One region of the Paenibacillus sp. cl6col genome, then DNA from elsewhere that is predicted to be linked to it. Evidence: predicted binding sites of a transcription regulator. Region 1 holds the regulator's gene; the other holds the start of a gene.
What was found. Region 1 encodes Rex, which represses fermentation and respiration genes when NADH is low (regulators of the CRP and FNR family bind a similar motif). Its sites were predicted from a motif close to TTGTGAAATATTTCACAA; they were not measured.
Positions count from the first base shown of each region.

Region 2: a site for Rex is predicted at 2,780-2,797, ahead of adhE (bifunctional acetaldehyde-CoA/alcohol dehydrogenase). Genes of this name have one in related genera too.

Region 1 covers NZ_FNAZ01000002.1:338,194-345,816, reverse strand. Annotated here, with positions in the region: gene BLS15_RS05755 (hypothetical protein) at 29-547, opposite strand; gene BLS15_RS05750 (amidohydrolase) at 563-1,873, opposite strand; gene BLS15_RS05745 (redox-sensing transcriptional repressor Rex) at 1,870-2,517, opposite strand; gene dinG (ATP-dependent DNA helicase DinG) at 2,533-5,403, opposite strand; gene BLS15_RS05735 (tetratricopeptide repeat protein) at 5,549-6,205, opposite strand; gene panD (aspartate 1-decarboxylase) at 6,409-6,795, opposite strand; gene panC (pantoate--beta-alanine ligase) at 6,806-7,623, opposite strand, start outside.
Region 2 covers NZ_FNAZ01000002.1:153,362-160,984, forward strand. Annotated here, with positions in the region: gene BLS15_RS04795 (alpha-L-fucosidase) at 213-1,622, shown strand; gene BLS15_RS04800 (Crp/Fnr family transcriptional regulator) at 1,782-2,501, opposite strand; gene adhE (bifunctional acetaldehyde-CoA/alcohol dehydrogenase) at 2,914-5,541, shown strand; gene pflB (formate C-acetyltransferase) at 6,043-7,623, shown strand, end outside.

The DNA.
Region 1 (7,623 bases):
TACTCGTTATTGGCTAACATTGAATACGTTATTTATTAGGCAGCGTATAGACATCCCCTATTGAGGAACCATTCGCAAATGAATAGAAATGATAGAAGTAATGAACAACCCCTTGTTCATCCTTGCGTTTGACCAATGCCTGCCATACATATTGATCATCCTTAAATGCTGGCGTAATGCGGATTACATCCGCATCCGGATATTGGGCTTCTATCTGGGCTTGAATCGTCTCTTTAGAGGTTGATTCCGCCATAGGAGTTACCTTATCAGGGAGTACCCACACGGTCTGCTCCTTACCATGTTCGTCAGTTCCCCGCACCATGTATACGACTTGATCCCATACACCCTTCTCCACTTCTGTCACATTTACGAGCTTCACTGCTTCATTCGCCCGCTTTATTATTTCCGCTTCCTTGACCCGTTCGTCCTTATTGATGTATTGCACATACTGATAAGTGGCGAAGAACAATCCGACTAGAAATAAGAGAACGAGTACCGGAATCAACCACTTCCAATGCGACCTCCGGCGTACGCGTCTTCTCTGCATGAATTCTCCTCCTGCCTATCTTGCCAGCAAGCCATCAAAGCATTGCTGCGCCTCGCGAAGGATTCGTTCTTCATCCATCGTCAAACATTCCCCATTCTTCACAACCTGCTTGCCGTCAACCCATACATGCTTGACATCTTTCGCAGACGCTGAATATACCATGTGGGATACCAAGTCGGTATGTGGCAGGAAATGAGGCTGATCAATATCTACCGCAACGAAGTCAGCCTTCATGCCTACTTCAAGCGCTCCAATATCGTCAAGACGAATGGTCTGCGCGCCATAGATCGTACCCATGCGCAGCGCCTCTGCAGCAGGAACCGCAGTTGGATCGCCGGACACCCCTTTATGAATCAAGGCCGTAAGGCGAATTTCTTCGAACATATCCAGATTGTTGTTGCTTGCTGCACCATCCGTACCCAAGGATACAACAACACCCGCACGCAGCATCTCAGGAACACGAGCGACACCGCTCGCCAGCTTAAGGTTGCTTCCTGGATTGTGGGACACCGCAACTTGATACTTCGCAAGCGTCTCAATCTCTTCGTCCGTCAAATGAACAGCATGCGCAACGAAGGAAGGACGGGAGAAGAATCCGAGCTTCTCCAAATGCGCAACCGGACGCAGTCCATAATCCTTCACATTCTGTTCAACTTCTGCCTTTGTCTCTGACATATGCGTGTGCAATGGCAAATCCAGATCATGAGCAGCCTGTACGAAGCTCTCAATAAAGGCTGGAGGACAAGTATACGGAGCATGCGGCGCCATAATCGTACGAATGCGGCCATCTGCCTTCCCATTCCAATCCTTCGCGAATTGAATCGCCTCATTCAGCTTCTCGCGCTGTACATCCTCTGGGCATAAGCCAATCGCACCGCGCATAAGCGATGCACGGATACCGGATTGCTCACATACCTTCGCTACTTCGTCCATGTAGTCATACATATCTACGAAGGTTGTTGTACCGCCCTTCAGCATTTCGATCACAGACAGAGCTGTTCCCCAATAGACATCATTGGCCGTGAACTTGCCTTCCATTGGCCACATTTTCTCCTGCAGCCATGTCTGAAGCGCCAAGTCATCCCCATACCCACGAAGCAGAGACATTGCAGCATGCCCGTGTGTATTAACAAGGCCTGGAATGAAAAATAGACCTTTGCCATCGATGATTTCAGCATCAGCTGCTGCATATTGCTCAGGCAGCTCCGATCCAATATGAACGATGCGATCATTCTCAACAACCATGAACCCATGGAATGAGGACTGCTTCGCAGTTGGAGACAAATCGGCGAACATGCCATTTTTAATAATGATTCGGTGTGTCATTCGGCGGGTACTTCCTTTCCATTATCAGATAAATAATAGGCCAAACTGAACAAATCCGTTGTAAAATCGGCAGTATGCACACGGATATTCGAAGGAACCCTCAAAATGACAGGCGCAAAGTTCAAGATCGCTTCTACTCCCGCCTCTACAAATTGATCAGCTACATACTGAGCTTCTGTAGCAGGAACCGTGATAATCCCGATACGGATTTGCTTCTCGCGTACCGTCGTAATTAGGTCAGACATCGGCTGAACTTTCAGGTTATTTATCTCGGTATTGATTTTGGATTCCTGTGCATCGAACACTGCAACGATCTTCATATTATCTTTCAAGTATACGGTGTAGTTACAGAGTGCGTGACCTAATTTACCTGCACCGACCAATCCAACATGGATAACTTGATCCAGTTTCAAAATATGTCTGATTTGTTGAATCAAATACGATACATCATACCCAATGCCCTTGCGGCCGAAGTCGCCGAAATACGCTAGATCCTTCCGAATTTGCGCAGGATTCAAGTTCAGCTTCTGTCCCAAATCTTGAGAAGAAACTGTGAGCACTTCTCGCTGCTTCAATTCCAATAGATGGCGTAAATACACGGGTAATCGCCGAACGACAGCTTCTGATATCTTTAGTGCTTTCATTCTAACAAGCCCCTCTCATCGCTCTCCAATGCCTCTTTGATTATGGTCTAGCCACGTATCAATACGTGGTACAAGTTGTTCTGTTGCCATATGCTCCATTTTTGGGCCAGGCAGCGAGTAAAGAAAATGTTTGCCGTAGCTTGTCTCTATTACACGAGTGTCATAAATGATGACAATTCCCTTATCCTGCGTCGTACGCACAAGGCGGCCGAATCCTTGCTTGAAGCGAATTACAGCCTGTGGGACGGAATATTTGCGGAATGGATTCTGATTCATCCGCTTCAGCCGATCGCACTTCGCTTCCACGAGTGGATGATTCGGTGGCTGGAATGGCAGCCGTACAATCGCAAGACATGTCAACGCATCTCCTGGAATATCAACGCCTTCCCAGAAGCTGCTCGTTCCTAGCAGGACTGAATTCGGCTGATCTCGGAATCGGCGTGTCAGCTTGCTTCGGTTGCCGCTGTCAATCCCTTGTCCCAGCACTTGAATGCCATGCAGGCTAAGCGCCTCCTTCAGCGGTTCATACACATCCCGCAGCATGCGGTATGACGTGAATAAGACAAGCATACGTCCTTCTGTTACCTTGGCTACATCAGCCAAGGACTGCATCAGCGTCGAGTTAAACTTGGCATCTGATGCTCCCTTCACACTAGGGAAGTCACGCGGGATGACAACAAGTGCTTGTTCCCGGTAGTTGAACGGCGACGGAAGTATGACCGTATTTAGACGGCCATCCCGCTGCGCATCCTTCAAGCCAAGCTGTTCAGCTACGAATTGGAATGATTTATCAACGGACAATGTAGCCGAAGTTAAGATTACGCTCTTCTTCGGCTCGAAGAAGTATCGCTTCAGCGCTTCGCTTACATCGACAGGGACCGCATACATTTGCATTGATTTATGCTTGTATTGGAGATTGCCTTCCATCCAGTAGACGGTATCCGCATCCTTGCCTTGCATAAATTCACGGAATTCATCGCGAAGCTGCCCTATGTCCTTGAATAAACCTGTCACATCAGCCGTGACGCCCTGCACTTCATCATCATCATAATCCTTCCATTCATTGACGAGCTTCTCCCCCGAACGAACAATATCACTTAAACGCGTGTGAATATCGCCTTCGAGCTCCGATACGGAGCTCCATCCATCAGGACGATTGCCAGATGGCAGCCGGAGAACAGCTTGCCCGCCTTCCGCCTGCCCCGCTTCATTCATGGAAGGAAGCATTTGATAGAGTAGCTCATGCAGCCGATCCCATTGATCCTTAACATCGACAAGCTGTGTTAACAGCTTCTCGATCCCTTCAGCCCATACGAGCGCTTTTTCATTGCCTGACAAGCGAAGACGCAGCTGCAGCAATACAAGCGCACCATTCTTGCTGTCTTTGAACAATTGGGTCAGCGGATGAATGAGTGAAAAATATTGCAAGTGAATGCCTAAATGTTTGCCTGCCGTTTCTTCGAAGTGATGTGCTTCGTCTACGACAAGCTGCTCGTATGCGGGGAGCAAACGATGCTCCGCAATCACGTCCGTAAACAATAGGGAATGATTCGTTATAATAATGTCCGATAAATTCGCATCATTCTTCGCCCGGTGGTAGAAGCACCGACGGAACCAAGGACATGCGCGATTCAGACAGGAATCACTATCACTGGCAACGGTATCCCAGAAGTCTGCACCCTTATGAACGAAATGCAGTTCTTCGTCATCTCCATGCTCCGTCTGACTGAGCCACACCAACATTTGGGCAGCTGTCAAACTATCATCGCGTGCATGTACATACTCTCTATTACTTATTTTATGTTCAAATTTTCTCAAACACAAATAGTGACTGCGGCCTTTTAATACGGATGCCTTAAATGGAACCGGCACAATCTTCTCCAAGAGCGGCAAATCACGCTGTCTCAGTTGTTCTTGCAGATTGATTGTGTGTGTGCTAACAATCACTTTGCTCTCTTGAGAAACACTCTGATATATGGATGGCAGTAAGTACCCAAGCGACTTGCCGGTACCAGTACCTGCTTCGATTAGCAGGTGATGCTCTTGTTCGAAGCACTCCATCACTTCATTGAACATCTGCTCCTGCGATTCGCGCGGCTCATAATTATCCAAACGGCTTGCCAGATTCGTCTTAACCTGATCTAGGAACTGAGCGAAGGTCACTCCCTTAAGTGGGTTCTCTGCTGAAGAATCACGCGGCGCCTCCGTCTCTGTCCAATCCGTTTGCTTCAACGTCAATTGGCGGAACGGATAATACCCTTCTTCTTCTGTCCAATCAGACACCTCACGCTCCTGAAGCTTCTCTGCAAGCAGCCATTTCAAATCCCGCTCCTCTTGATCGCCAAACACATCAACGACGCGCTGTAGCGTCAATAACGGAAGCTGGTCAATCGCTTCTAAGCAGCGAATAAATATATCTGCTGTCGCCCTCGCATCACTGTCTGCTTGGTGCGGGCGATCATGAACAATCCCCATCTCATGTGACACAGAACCAAGCTGGAAGGAAGGCAGCGATGGAAAGAGGATGCGAAGCAGTTCAATTGTATCTAATATACGACCTGTGAACGGCAAATATCCTGTCTGTTCCAGCGCCCTGCATAGGAATTGATAATCGAAGGCCACATTATGGCCGACCAGTACGACATCCCCTAGCAAAGGGACAAGCCCCGTCATGGCATCATCAATATCCGGAGCATCCTTCACATCTTCCCCGGTAATGCCAGTGAGCTGCGATATAAATTCCGGTATGGGAACAGTTGGCCGCACAAGCGTATGATATTCGCGTTCTATCTTCAAATCATGGCCAAGAATAACCAAACCAATTTGAATTATTTCATCGTTCGGCTGACTGCCGGTCGTCTCAAAATCCAAAACAGCAAATCTCATCTCAATAGCTTTCCTCTCACAATTTCTGTTCTTAGCATAACAGATGTTCAGGCGTTTGGAAATGACTAGAGGGAAACATCTGTGCGTATTTTTTCCACACAGTCGTTCCCCTCCGATGTCATGAATCATTGATATTACATGCATGTTATTGGATATGCATCATGTGCTCGCCGCCGAGTTCAAAATGACCGCTTTTGGACTGGCATACCTTCAAATTCATAATCGGTTCCGGCAGAGCCGGATCCCATTCATGCGCCTTCAGGAAGCATGCTTCTGCCTGTGCAAACTGATGCTGCTTCGCATGAATGCAGCCAAGCGCATTGCAGGCAATGGCCTTCATGCTGTTGTTGTCAGTCAAAGGTATGATAAGTTGAAAATGATGTCCTGCTTCCTGACAATTCCCTAAATGCAAGTGCGACATCGCCAAATACGCGCGCACCTCGATATTCTCTGGCTGAATCTTAGCCGCCTGTTCCAAAAACATAACTGCTTCCTTATACATCATGAGCAAATAATACCCCTGACCCCGCTGATAGGGATCCCCATAGTCCGGAATAGCTATTTTGCTCTCCTTCACTGGGCATGGCTGTACGGGTACTGAGCTTCCCTTGCCTGCTTTGGGCCTTAACAATGACAGACGCTCTTCGAAGCGCAGCCATTCCTCCACAATATGGTCACTCATGGAGCGAAGCAGCGACACTTGATGATCGAGTTCCTGTTTTTGCTTTCCCTTCGCATGCGGGTATTGAGCAATCACTTCATCCAACAGTTCATTCATGGTCTCGAATACATGTTGCAGCACGATTCCATCCCACCTTCACAAGTGTTGCGTATCGTTGTCTTATCGGCTCACGTTCATTGTGTGTCTCACAGCTAAGTTTCATTCGGTGCTCCAACGATTCCCGTGCGCTGGCTTCCGTTGTCAGCGAAGCAGAGCAGCAATACGTCCTGCATGGTAGCGCAAGCAAGCAATTCGGCCATAATCATGCCCCTAATTGAAATGCATTAACGAATGGTTGAATGCTCTTCTGTTAGATTCATTACTTCAACAGGCTTGTTATCTCCATCAACAAAAACAATATTCGGCTTGTATTGACGTGCCTCTTCATTCGTCATGGATGCGTAAGAAATAATAATGACATTGTCCCCTGGTTGTACCAATCGAGCTGCCGCACCATTCAAGCAAATCACCCCTGAATGCTTAGGCCCTGGAATCACGTAAGTTTCTAAGCGAGCTCCATTATAATTGTTTACGATCTGAACTTTTTCATTCGCCCAAATATCAGCCAGCTCCATTAAATGCTCATCGATCGTAATACTGCCAACATAGTTCAGATTTGCTTCTGTCACCGTAGCACGGTGAATTTTGGATTTCATCATTTCGCGCATCATTTAGTTCACCCTACTCTCCATGAGTTAACATACGATTATCAATTAATCTTGTCCGACCGAATTTGACTGCAAGTGCAATCAAAATATTGGTGTTTCGCTGATCTAGCGACATCTCCGGCGCCAGTGGCTCCAAATCTGGGAAGCTCAATACTTCAACATAGTCGATGTCTGCCAACGGCTGCTGTGCTATCATATCCTTCATCTTCTGCTGAAGCATTGGGGCTGTCAGCTGCGGATTCTCTTCAAGCCAGACGTCAACTTGACGCAGTGAGCGGGATAGTACGAGCGCTTGCGCCCGTTCTCCCTCAGACAAATACACATTGCGCGAGCTCATTGCCAGACCATCTGCTTCGCGTACAATCGGACATGGAACAATCTCAACTGGGAAATTCAAGTCCTCCACCATGCGCTGAATGACAGCAACCTGCTGTGCATCCTTCATACCGAAGAAGGCTTGATCTGGCTGCACGAGGTGGAACAGCTTCGTAACAACGGTTGTCACACCGTCAAAGTGAACCGGACGCGTAGCACCACACAGCGGACTTGTAATGTCATCCACATGCACTTTGGTTTTGGTAGGTGTAGGATACATCATGTCCGGTGTTGGCATGAATACGATATCCGCACCATGCTTCTTCGCTACCGCCAGATCCCGTTCTTCGTCACGAGGGTACTTCTCATAATCTTCGTTGGGCCCGAACTGTATCGGATTGACGAATATACTTAGGACTACAATATCGCATTGACTGCGAGCCTTGCTTAACAAGCTCGCATGCCCATCATGCAAATACCCCATCGTCGGAACGAAGCCAATGGTTGGGTCTCCGT
Region 2 (7,623 bases), 180 kb from region 1:
TTTTTTGCGTTGAGATGCATGATGTGCACGATCCTTGACAAAGACACCATTTATAGAATTTTCCGCTCGTTTATTCATTTTCCCCGTAATTTTCTTGTGTCCTTGTTTTTGTATTGCAGATTGAGAGCGGTTTCTGGTTAACTAGAAATAGATATTTTTGTTAGTACAATGGTTCTATTTCATCAATGAACAGACAGAGGAGGATAAGCGAGATGAGTGAAACCATTCAGCAACAGGCAGAACAACGTGAGGATGAGCAGATCGTTCAGCAAGGGGTACATAACTTCAGTGGGGAAGACGAATGGGTGAAGCCAGATCGCCCTGAATTGCTCGAACAGCTGGAATGGTTCAAGGATCAGAAGCTGGGCTTAATGATGCATTGGGGAACCTATTCCCAGCTCGGTATCGTAGAGTCGTGGGCGCTTAGTGATGTCGATGAAGAGTGGTCGCGAGATAGTGTGGATTGGGATTATGATGCCGAAGAGCTGAAGCAGCAATACTTCGATCTAAATAAGACATTTAATCCGCTGCGCTTCCAGCCGGAATTATGGGCGGATCTTGCTGTTGAAGGCGGCTTCAAGTATTTGATTTTTACCACGAAGCATCATGATGGTTTTTGCATGTGGGACACCAAAACAACGGACTATCGGATAACAGGTGCACAGACGCCATTCCATACCCATAAGTACGCAGATGTATGCAGGCATCTTTTTGATGCTTTCCGTGACAGAGGATTGGCGATTGCAGCCTATTTCTCTAAGGCAGACTGGCATACACCTACCTATTGGGCACCAGGGATGGAGCGAAGCAACCCAACGTGGCGGGGCCCGTCCTATAATCCGCAGGAGTATCCTGAATTGTGGGAGCAGTTCGTTCAGTTTACTCATGAACAGATCATGGAGCTGTTAACAGACTACGGACGTATCGATGTATTGTGGTTGGATGCTGGCTGGGTATGCAAGGAGAGCCGTGTATCTCAGGATATCCGTCTCGGAGAAGTCGTGGAGAAAGCTAGAGAGAAGCAGCCATGGCTGCTATCTGCCGACCGTACGGTTGGAGGGCCATATGAGAACATTATTACGCCGGAACAGAGGATTCCAAGTGATGCGATGAATGTACCATGGGAAAGCTGCATTACAATGGGAACATCCTTCTCCTTCCGTTTTGAGGACAAGTACAAGACAACCCGGCAGCTTGTTCATATTCTGATGGAGGTAGTCGCCAAGGGAGGAAATCTGGCTCTAAATGTTGGGCCACAGCCGGATGGCCGGATTCCTGAAGGGGCGATTGCTCGCATCAAGGAACTTGGCGCGTGGATGGGCACCTATGGGGAAGCTGTCTATGGAACGCGCATCTGCGCTCCTTACTTTACACAGCGCTGCGCCTTTACACGTAAGGACGATACGGTATATTGTACGTATTTATATCCTTCTGAAGATACTAATGTTAACGATAACATCATTCTTCCGTATACAGACAAGGTAACGGCTATTCATTTGGTAGGGGCGGATGAGAAGCTTCAATTCCACTCTGACGAAGCAGGATTGCATGTAAAGCTGCCCGCACATGAAGTAGGGGATAAGGCACCAATTGCACATGTGTTCCGTCTAACAGCCAATTAAGTGCATTAGAAGATCAGTGAGGAAAGTACAATGGGTAGGGAGTAGAATGGAATGGACATGTTCCTTATTCATATCGGGAAACCGTTAGCAGTACCCTATCTGTAGAGGTAAACAGAAGTAAGGCCCTCATGCCATGAGCTTGCATGAGGGCGTTTTGTATTAGATGCGGCAAATTTCATTCGGGCACATTTCACAATGACATACTTCCCGCAGGTGTTCTAATTCGCGAATGACAATCATACCATTCTCATATTCAATAACATCGCGTTTGCGAAGATCGCTTAACATACGATTGACGCTCTCACGAGTAGCGCCGATCATATTCGATAGATCGGTATGTGTAATTTTTTTGTTGATCAGGAGACCGCCGTCTTCTAATTCTTCACCGTAAGTATTGGACAATCTGATGAGAGTGGAGCATAGCGCGCCTGGTTTACCATACATCATTAGATCGCGGAACTTGGTCTGAGTCAGGCGGTGATGGATCCCCATCCACTTCATGAAATCGATCGAGAAGTCGCAGTGCTGGCATATGAGAATCTCAATATCCTTCTGCTCAATAAGCAATACCTCAGCTTCTTCAAGGACTTCCGCTGTGAATGTGTGCTTTGTACTATGGAATGGATCAACTTGGCCGACTAAATCCCCAGCTTGATACATGTACAGAATTAGCTCTTTGCCTTCATCTGTAGACTTTGTGATTTTTACACGTCCGCTCTTCAGGAGGAACAGCTTATCAGATAGATCTCCTTCCCAGAAGAGATGAGAGCTGTCAGGATAGGTACGTTCTTTACCGATATTGATTAATCGTTCTACATTCTGTTCTGAGAAACAAGAGGTATTGCAGGGCTCTCCAAATTTGTCGGTGATGTTAGTCACTCTGTTCCCCTCCAATTTACATATTTCAAATTTTAGTAATTTTGACCCAAAGAATTCCATGTGACAAGTTTCACTATATGAATACGTATTACTATCATGGATGTTCCGCACGCAGTTGTCAATTTATTTACGATTAAAATTATTTACAGTTTGGTTAAATCGAGTGATTAATATCACGCCAATCAAATAAAATCGGGGAGAAATAAAAAAATAAGCAAAATCAATCAGAGTTGTGAAATTAATCACATACTAACACGCGAAAGATGGATACAATGAAAGTGTGAAATGATTCACAAACAATTGTAACCAACACGAACCTCAGAAAAGGACCGTAACAGAACAGCAGACACACCGTATAGAGAAACCCTTTCTTAGGTTCATTGCAAGGTATCCATGAATGGAGGCGGAGAGAATGGCGACAAAACAAGAAACGAAACCAACTGTAGAGAAAAAAACGGAGCAAGTCGATGTTACGAAGCACATTCAGCAACTGATTGACCGCGCGAATAAGGCGCAGGAAGCATTTATGGACATGAACCAAGAGCAGATAGACAAGATCGTACAGCAAATGGCACTCGCTGGCTTGGATAAGCATATGATGCTTGCCAAGATGGCTGTTGAAGAAACGGGCCGCGGTGTGTATGAAGATAAAATTACGAAAAACATTTTCGCAACTGAATATATCCACAACTATATCAAGTATGACAAAACGGTAGGTGTCATCGAGGACAATCCGCAGGGTGCTTATATGAAGATTGCGGAACCGGTTGGAATTGTCATGGGGATTACGCCGGTAACGAACCCAACTTCAACAACCATGTTCAAGGCGCTCATCGCGATAAAGACACGCAACCCGATTATTTTCGGCTTCCATCCATCCGCTCAGAAATGCAGTGCGGAAGCAGCTCGCATCCTGCATGAGGCAGCAGTGAAATATGGTGCTCCTGAGCATTGTATCCAATGGATTGAGTATCCGTCGATGGATGCGACTAACGGCTTGATGAACCACCCTGATGTGGCGCTAATCCTGGCGACAGGCGGTGCTGGTATGGTTCGCTCCGCTTATAGCTGCGGCAAGCCTGCCTTAGGCGTTGGCCCAGGTAACGTGCCGTGCTTCATCGAGAAGACGGCAGATCTGAATCAAGCGGTAACGGATTTGATTCTGTCCAAGACGTTCGATAATGGCATGATCTGCGCATCCGAGCAAGCCGTCATCATTGAAGAGCCGATTTACGCACAAACGAAGAAAATGATGACCACACAGGGCTGCTACTTCTTGAATAAGGAAGAGACCGGCAAGCTCCAAGCGATGGCAATGAAGACAGACACCTGTGCGGTGAATCCGAACATCGTGGGCCAATCTGCAAAGAAAATTGCTGAGATGGCCGGACTTCAAGTACCAGATACAACGAAAATACTTGTAGCTGAGCTGGATGGTGTGGGGCCGAAGTTCCCACTGTCTGCAGAGAAGCTGAGCCCCGTGCTTGCTTGCTACAAGGTGAAGACCGCAGAAGAAGGCGTTGACCGCGCGGCTGAAATTGTGGCATTTGGCGGTATGGGTCACTCTTCGGTCATCCACTCGAATGATGACGAGGTAATTCGTAAGTTCGCCGACCGTCTGCAAACAGGCCGCATTCTGGTCAACTCTCCTTCTACTCATGGCGCGATTGGAGACTTGTACAACACCAATATTCCTTCGTTGACACTTGGCTGCGGATCGTATGGCCGCAACTCAACTTCTTCGAACGTAACAGCGGTCAATTTGCTGAATATTAAACGGGTGGCGAAGCGTACAGTGAATATGCAATGGTTCAAGGTGCCAAATAAGATTTACTTCGAGAAGGGTGCAACACAGTACTTGGCGAAGATGCCGGATATTAGCCGTGTCATGATTGTTACCGACCCAATGATGGTGAAGCTGGGCTACGTGGAGAAGCTGGAATACTATTTGCGTCAACGCCGCAACCCAGTCGTCATTGAAGTGTTCTCGGATGTCGAGCCAGATCCTTCGACGAAAACAGTGGAACGTGGTACAGAAATGATGCTCAGCTTCGAGCCAGACTGCATTATCGCCTTGGGCGGCGGCTCGCCGATGGATGCAGCGAAGGGCATGTGGCTATTCTACGAACATCCAGATGCTGAATTCGATAACCTGAAGCAGAAGTTCTTAGACATCCGCAAGCGTACATTCAAGTATCCACGTCTTGGCCAGAAGGCGAAGTTCGTCGCAATTCCAACGACTTCGGGTACTGGTTCGGAAGTAACCTCGTTCGCGGTTATTACGGATAAGGAAAAAGGCAATACGAAATATCCGCTAGCTGATTATGAGCTGACGCCGGACGTAGCGATTATTGACCCAGAGTTCGTGTACAGCTTGCCGAAGACGGCAGTTGCTGATACGGGAATGGACGTTTTGACGCACGCGATTGAAGCGTATGTATCGGTAATGGCAAGCGACTATACTGATGGTCTGGCAATAAAGGCCATTCAGCTCGTGTTCGAGAACTTGGTGAAATCCCATCATGAAGCATGTCCGAAAGCGCGCGAGAAAATGCACAACGCATCGACACTTGCTGGTATGGCATTCGCGAATGCGTTCCTAGGCATCAACCACAGCTTGGCGCATAAATGGGGAGCGCAATACCATACTGCACATGGTCGCACGAATGCGATTCTCATGCCGCATGTCATTCGCTACAATGCGAAGAAACCAACGAAGTACGCTTCGTTCCCGAAATATGACCACTTCGTAGCAGATGAGCGCTACGCGGAAATTGCACGCATCCTCGGTCTTCCATGCCGCACCACGGAAGAGGGCGTGAACAGCCTTATCAACGCAATTCGGGAATTGAACCGCGAACTGGGTATTCCAGAATCGTTCCAAGCAATTGGCTTCGATGCCAAGGACTTCGAATCCAATGTTGATTACTTGGCAGACCGCGCCTTTGAAGACCAATGTACAACAGCGAATCCGAAGCTTCCACTCGTAACAGAGTTGGCTGATGTATATCGGAACGCATTCTATGGACGATTTGAATAAGTTAGAATGATACGATAGCAGGGCAGTGGGCAGCGGGGAAGATCTTCCCCGCTGTCTTTGTTGTATAATCAACTTCTGAACCATTGCTTATAATGCGGTAAACGAGTGCTAATTAAGTGCTAACCACCTGCAAAAAGCAGGGCAGCAGTGGAGATTACAACATTTTGAATTATATTATGTGAAAAAAATCATTTGTCTAGCTTATATTGTGATAAATATCACATAATTGAAAGTGTGAAAAGAGGTACAATGAAGGCGTAGCAAGGGAGGAACGAAAAAGGTTCAGAATTCGCCTCTAAAAAACTTGCTGCATAGCCTCACTCGGCATTACGAAAAGGCAGCTATCGAACGAATGCGAAAGATAAGATAACCGCCTTGCAGCCTTTTTCGTGAAAATCATCACAAGCAATGTGAAATGGGAACGAGAACATCTTGCTGGGTGTGTGCTTTCAATTCGATTACAACACATACAGAAAAACAAACATGTATGGAGGGATTACGATGTCGGTGATGGAAAAGAACATGACAGAAACAAATGAAATGAATCCTTGGCGTGGATTAAAAGCAGGCAAATGGCAAACACACGTGGATGTCCCGAACTTCTTGGACGGACACATCAAGCCTTACTTGGGCGATGAAGCATTCTTGGCAGGTCCAACGCAAAATACGAAGGATCTGTGGGATATCGTGAGCCAGCTCTCCAAAGAAGAACGTGAACGCGGTGGTGTATGGGATGTTGATGTTAACACGCCTTCAACGATCGTATCGCACAAACCGGGATACTTAGATAAAGAAAAAGAAAAAGTAGTAGGTGTACAAACGGATGCTCCGTTCCGCCGCTCGATTCAACCATTTGGCGGTATTAAGATGATGATCGATGCTTGTAAAGCATACGGCTTCGAAATGCCGGAAGATGTTATCAAAATTTTCACAGACATTCGCAAAACACACAACCAAGGCGTATTCGATGCTTATACATCCGACATGCGCATGGCGCGTAAAGCTGGTATTATCACAGGATTGCCAGATGCTTACGGCCGCGGCCGCATCATCGGTGACTACCGCCGTGTAGCGCTGTACGGTATAGACTTCTTGATTAAACAAAAGAAAAACGATCTGAATAATCTTGAGCTGGATGCAATGGATGAAGTTACTATCCGTGACCGTGAAGAAATTTCAGAACAAATTCGCGCACTCGCTGAATTGAAAGAAATGGCTGCAATGCACGGTATGGACATTTCGAAACCAGCTGTCAACGCACAAGAGGCGTTCCAATGGGTATACTTCGGTTACTTGGCAGCCATCAAAGAACAGAACGGTGCAGCAATGTCCCTTGGTCGTGTATCCTCGTTCCTCGATGTGTATGTGGAACGCGATATTCAAGAAGGTACTTTGACAGAGCAAGAAGCTCAAGAATTGGTTGACCATTTCATTATGAAATTGCGTATCGTTAAATTCTTGCGCACACCTGCTTACAACGACCTGTTCAGCGGTGACCCAACTTGGGTAACAGAATCGATCGGTGGTATGGCTTCTGACGGTACAACACGTGTAACGAAGAACAGCTTCCGTTTCTTGCATTCCTTGTACAACTTGGGACCTGCTCCAGAGCCTAACTTAACTGTACTCTGGTCGACGAAGCTTCCTGAAGCGTTCAAGAAGTATTGTGCGAAAGTATCGATTGAAACAAGCTCCATTCAATATGAAAATGACGACCTGATGCGCCCAATCTATGGTGACGACTACGGTATCGCATGTTGCGTATCCGCAATGCGTATCGGTAAGCAAATGCAGTTCTTCGGCGCTCGCGCCAACTTGGCGAAATGCTTGCTGTACGCAATCAACGGCGGTAAAGACGAGAAGCTTGGCTTGCAAGTAGGACCTGAGCTTCCTCCAATCACAAGCGACGTATTGGACTACGACGAAGTCGTGAAACGCTTCAAGCAGATGATGGAATGGCTCGCGAAGTTGTACATGAACACACTGAACGTGATTCACTTCATGCATGATAAATATTGCTATGAGCGCATTGAGATGGCGCTGCATGATAAAGAAATCTTGCGCACAATGGCTTGCGGTATT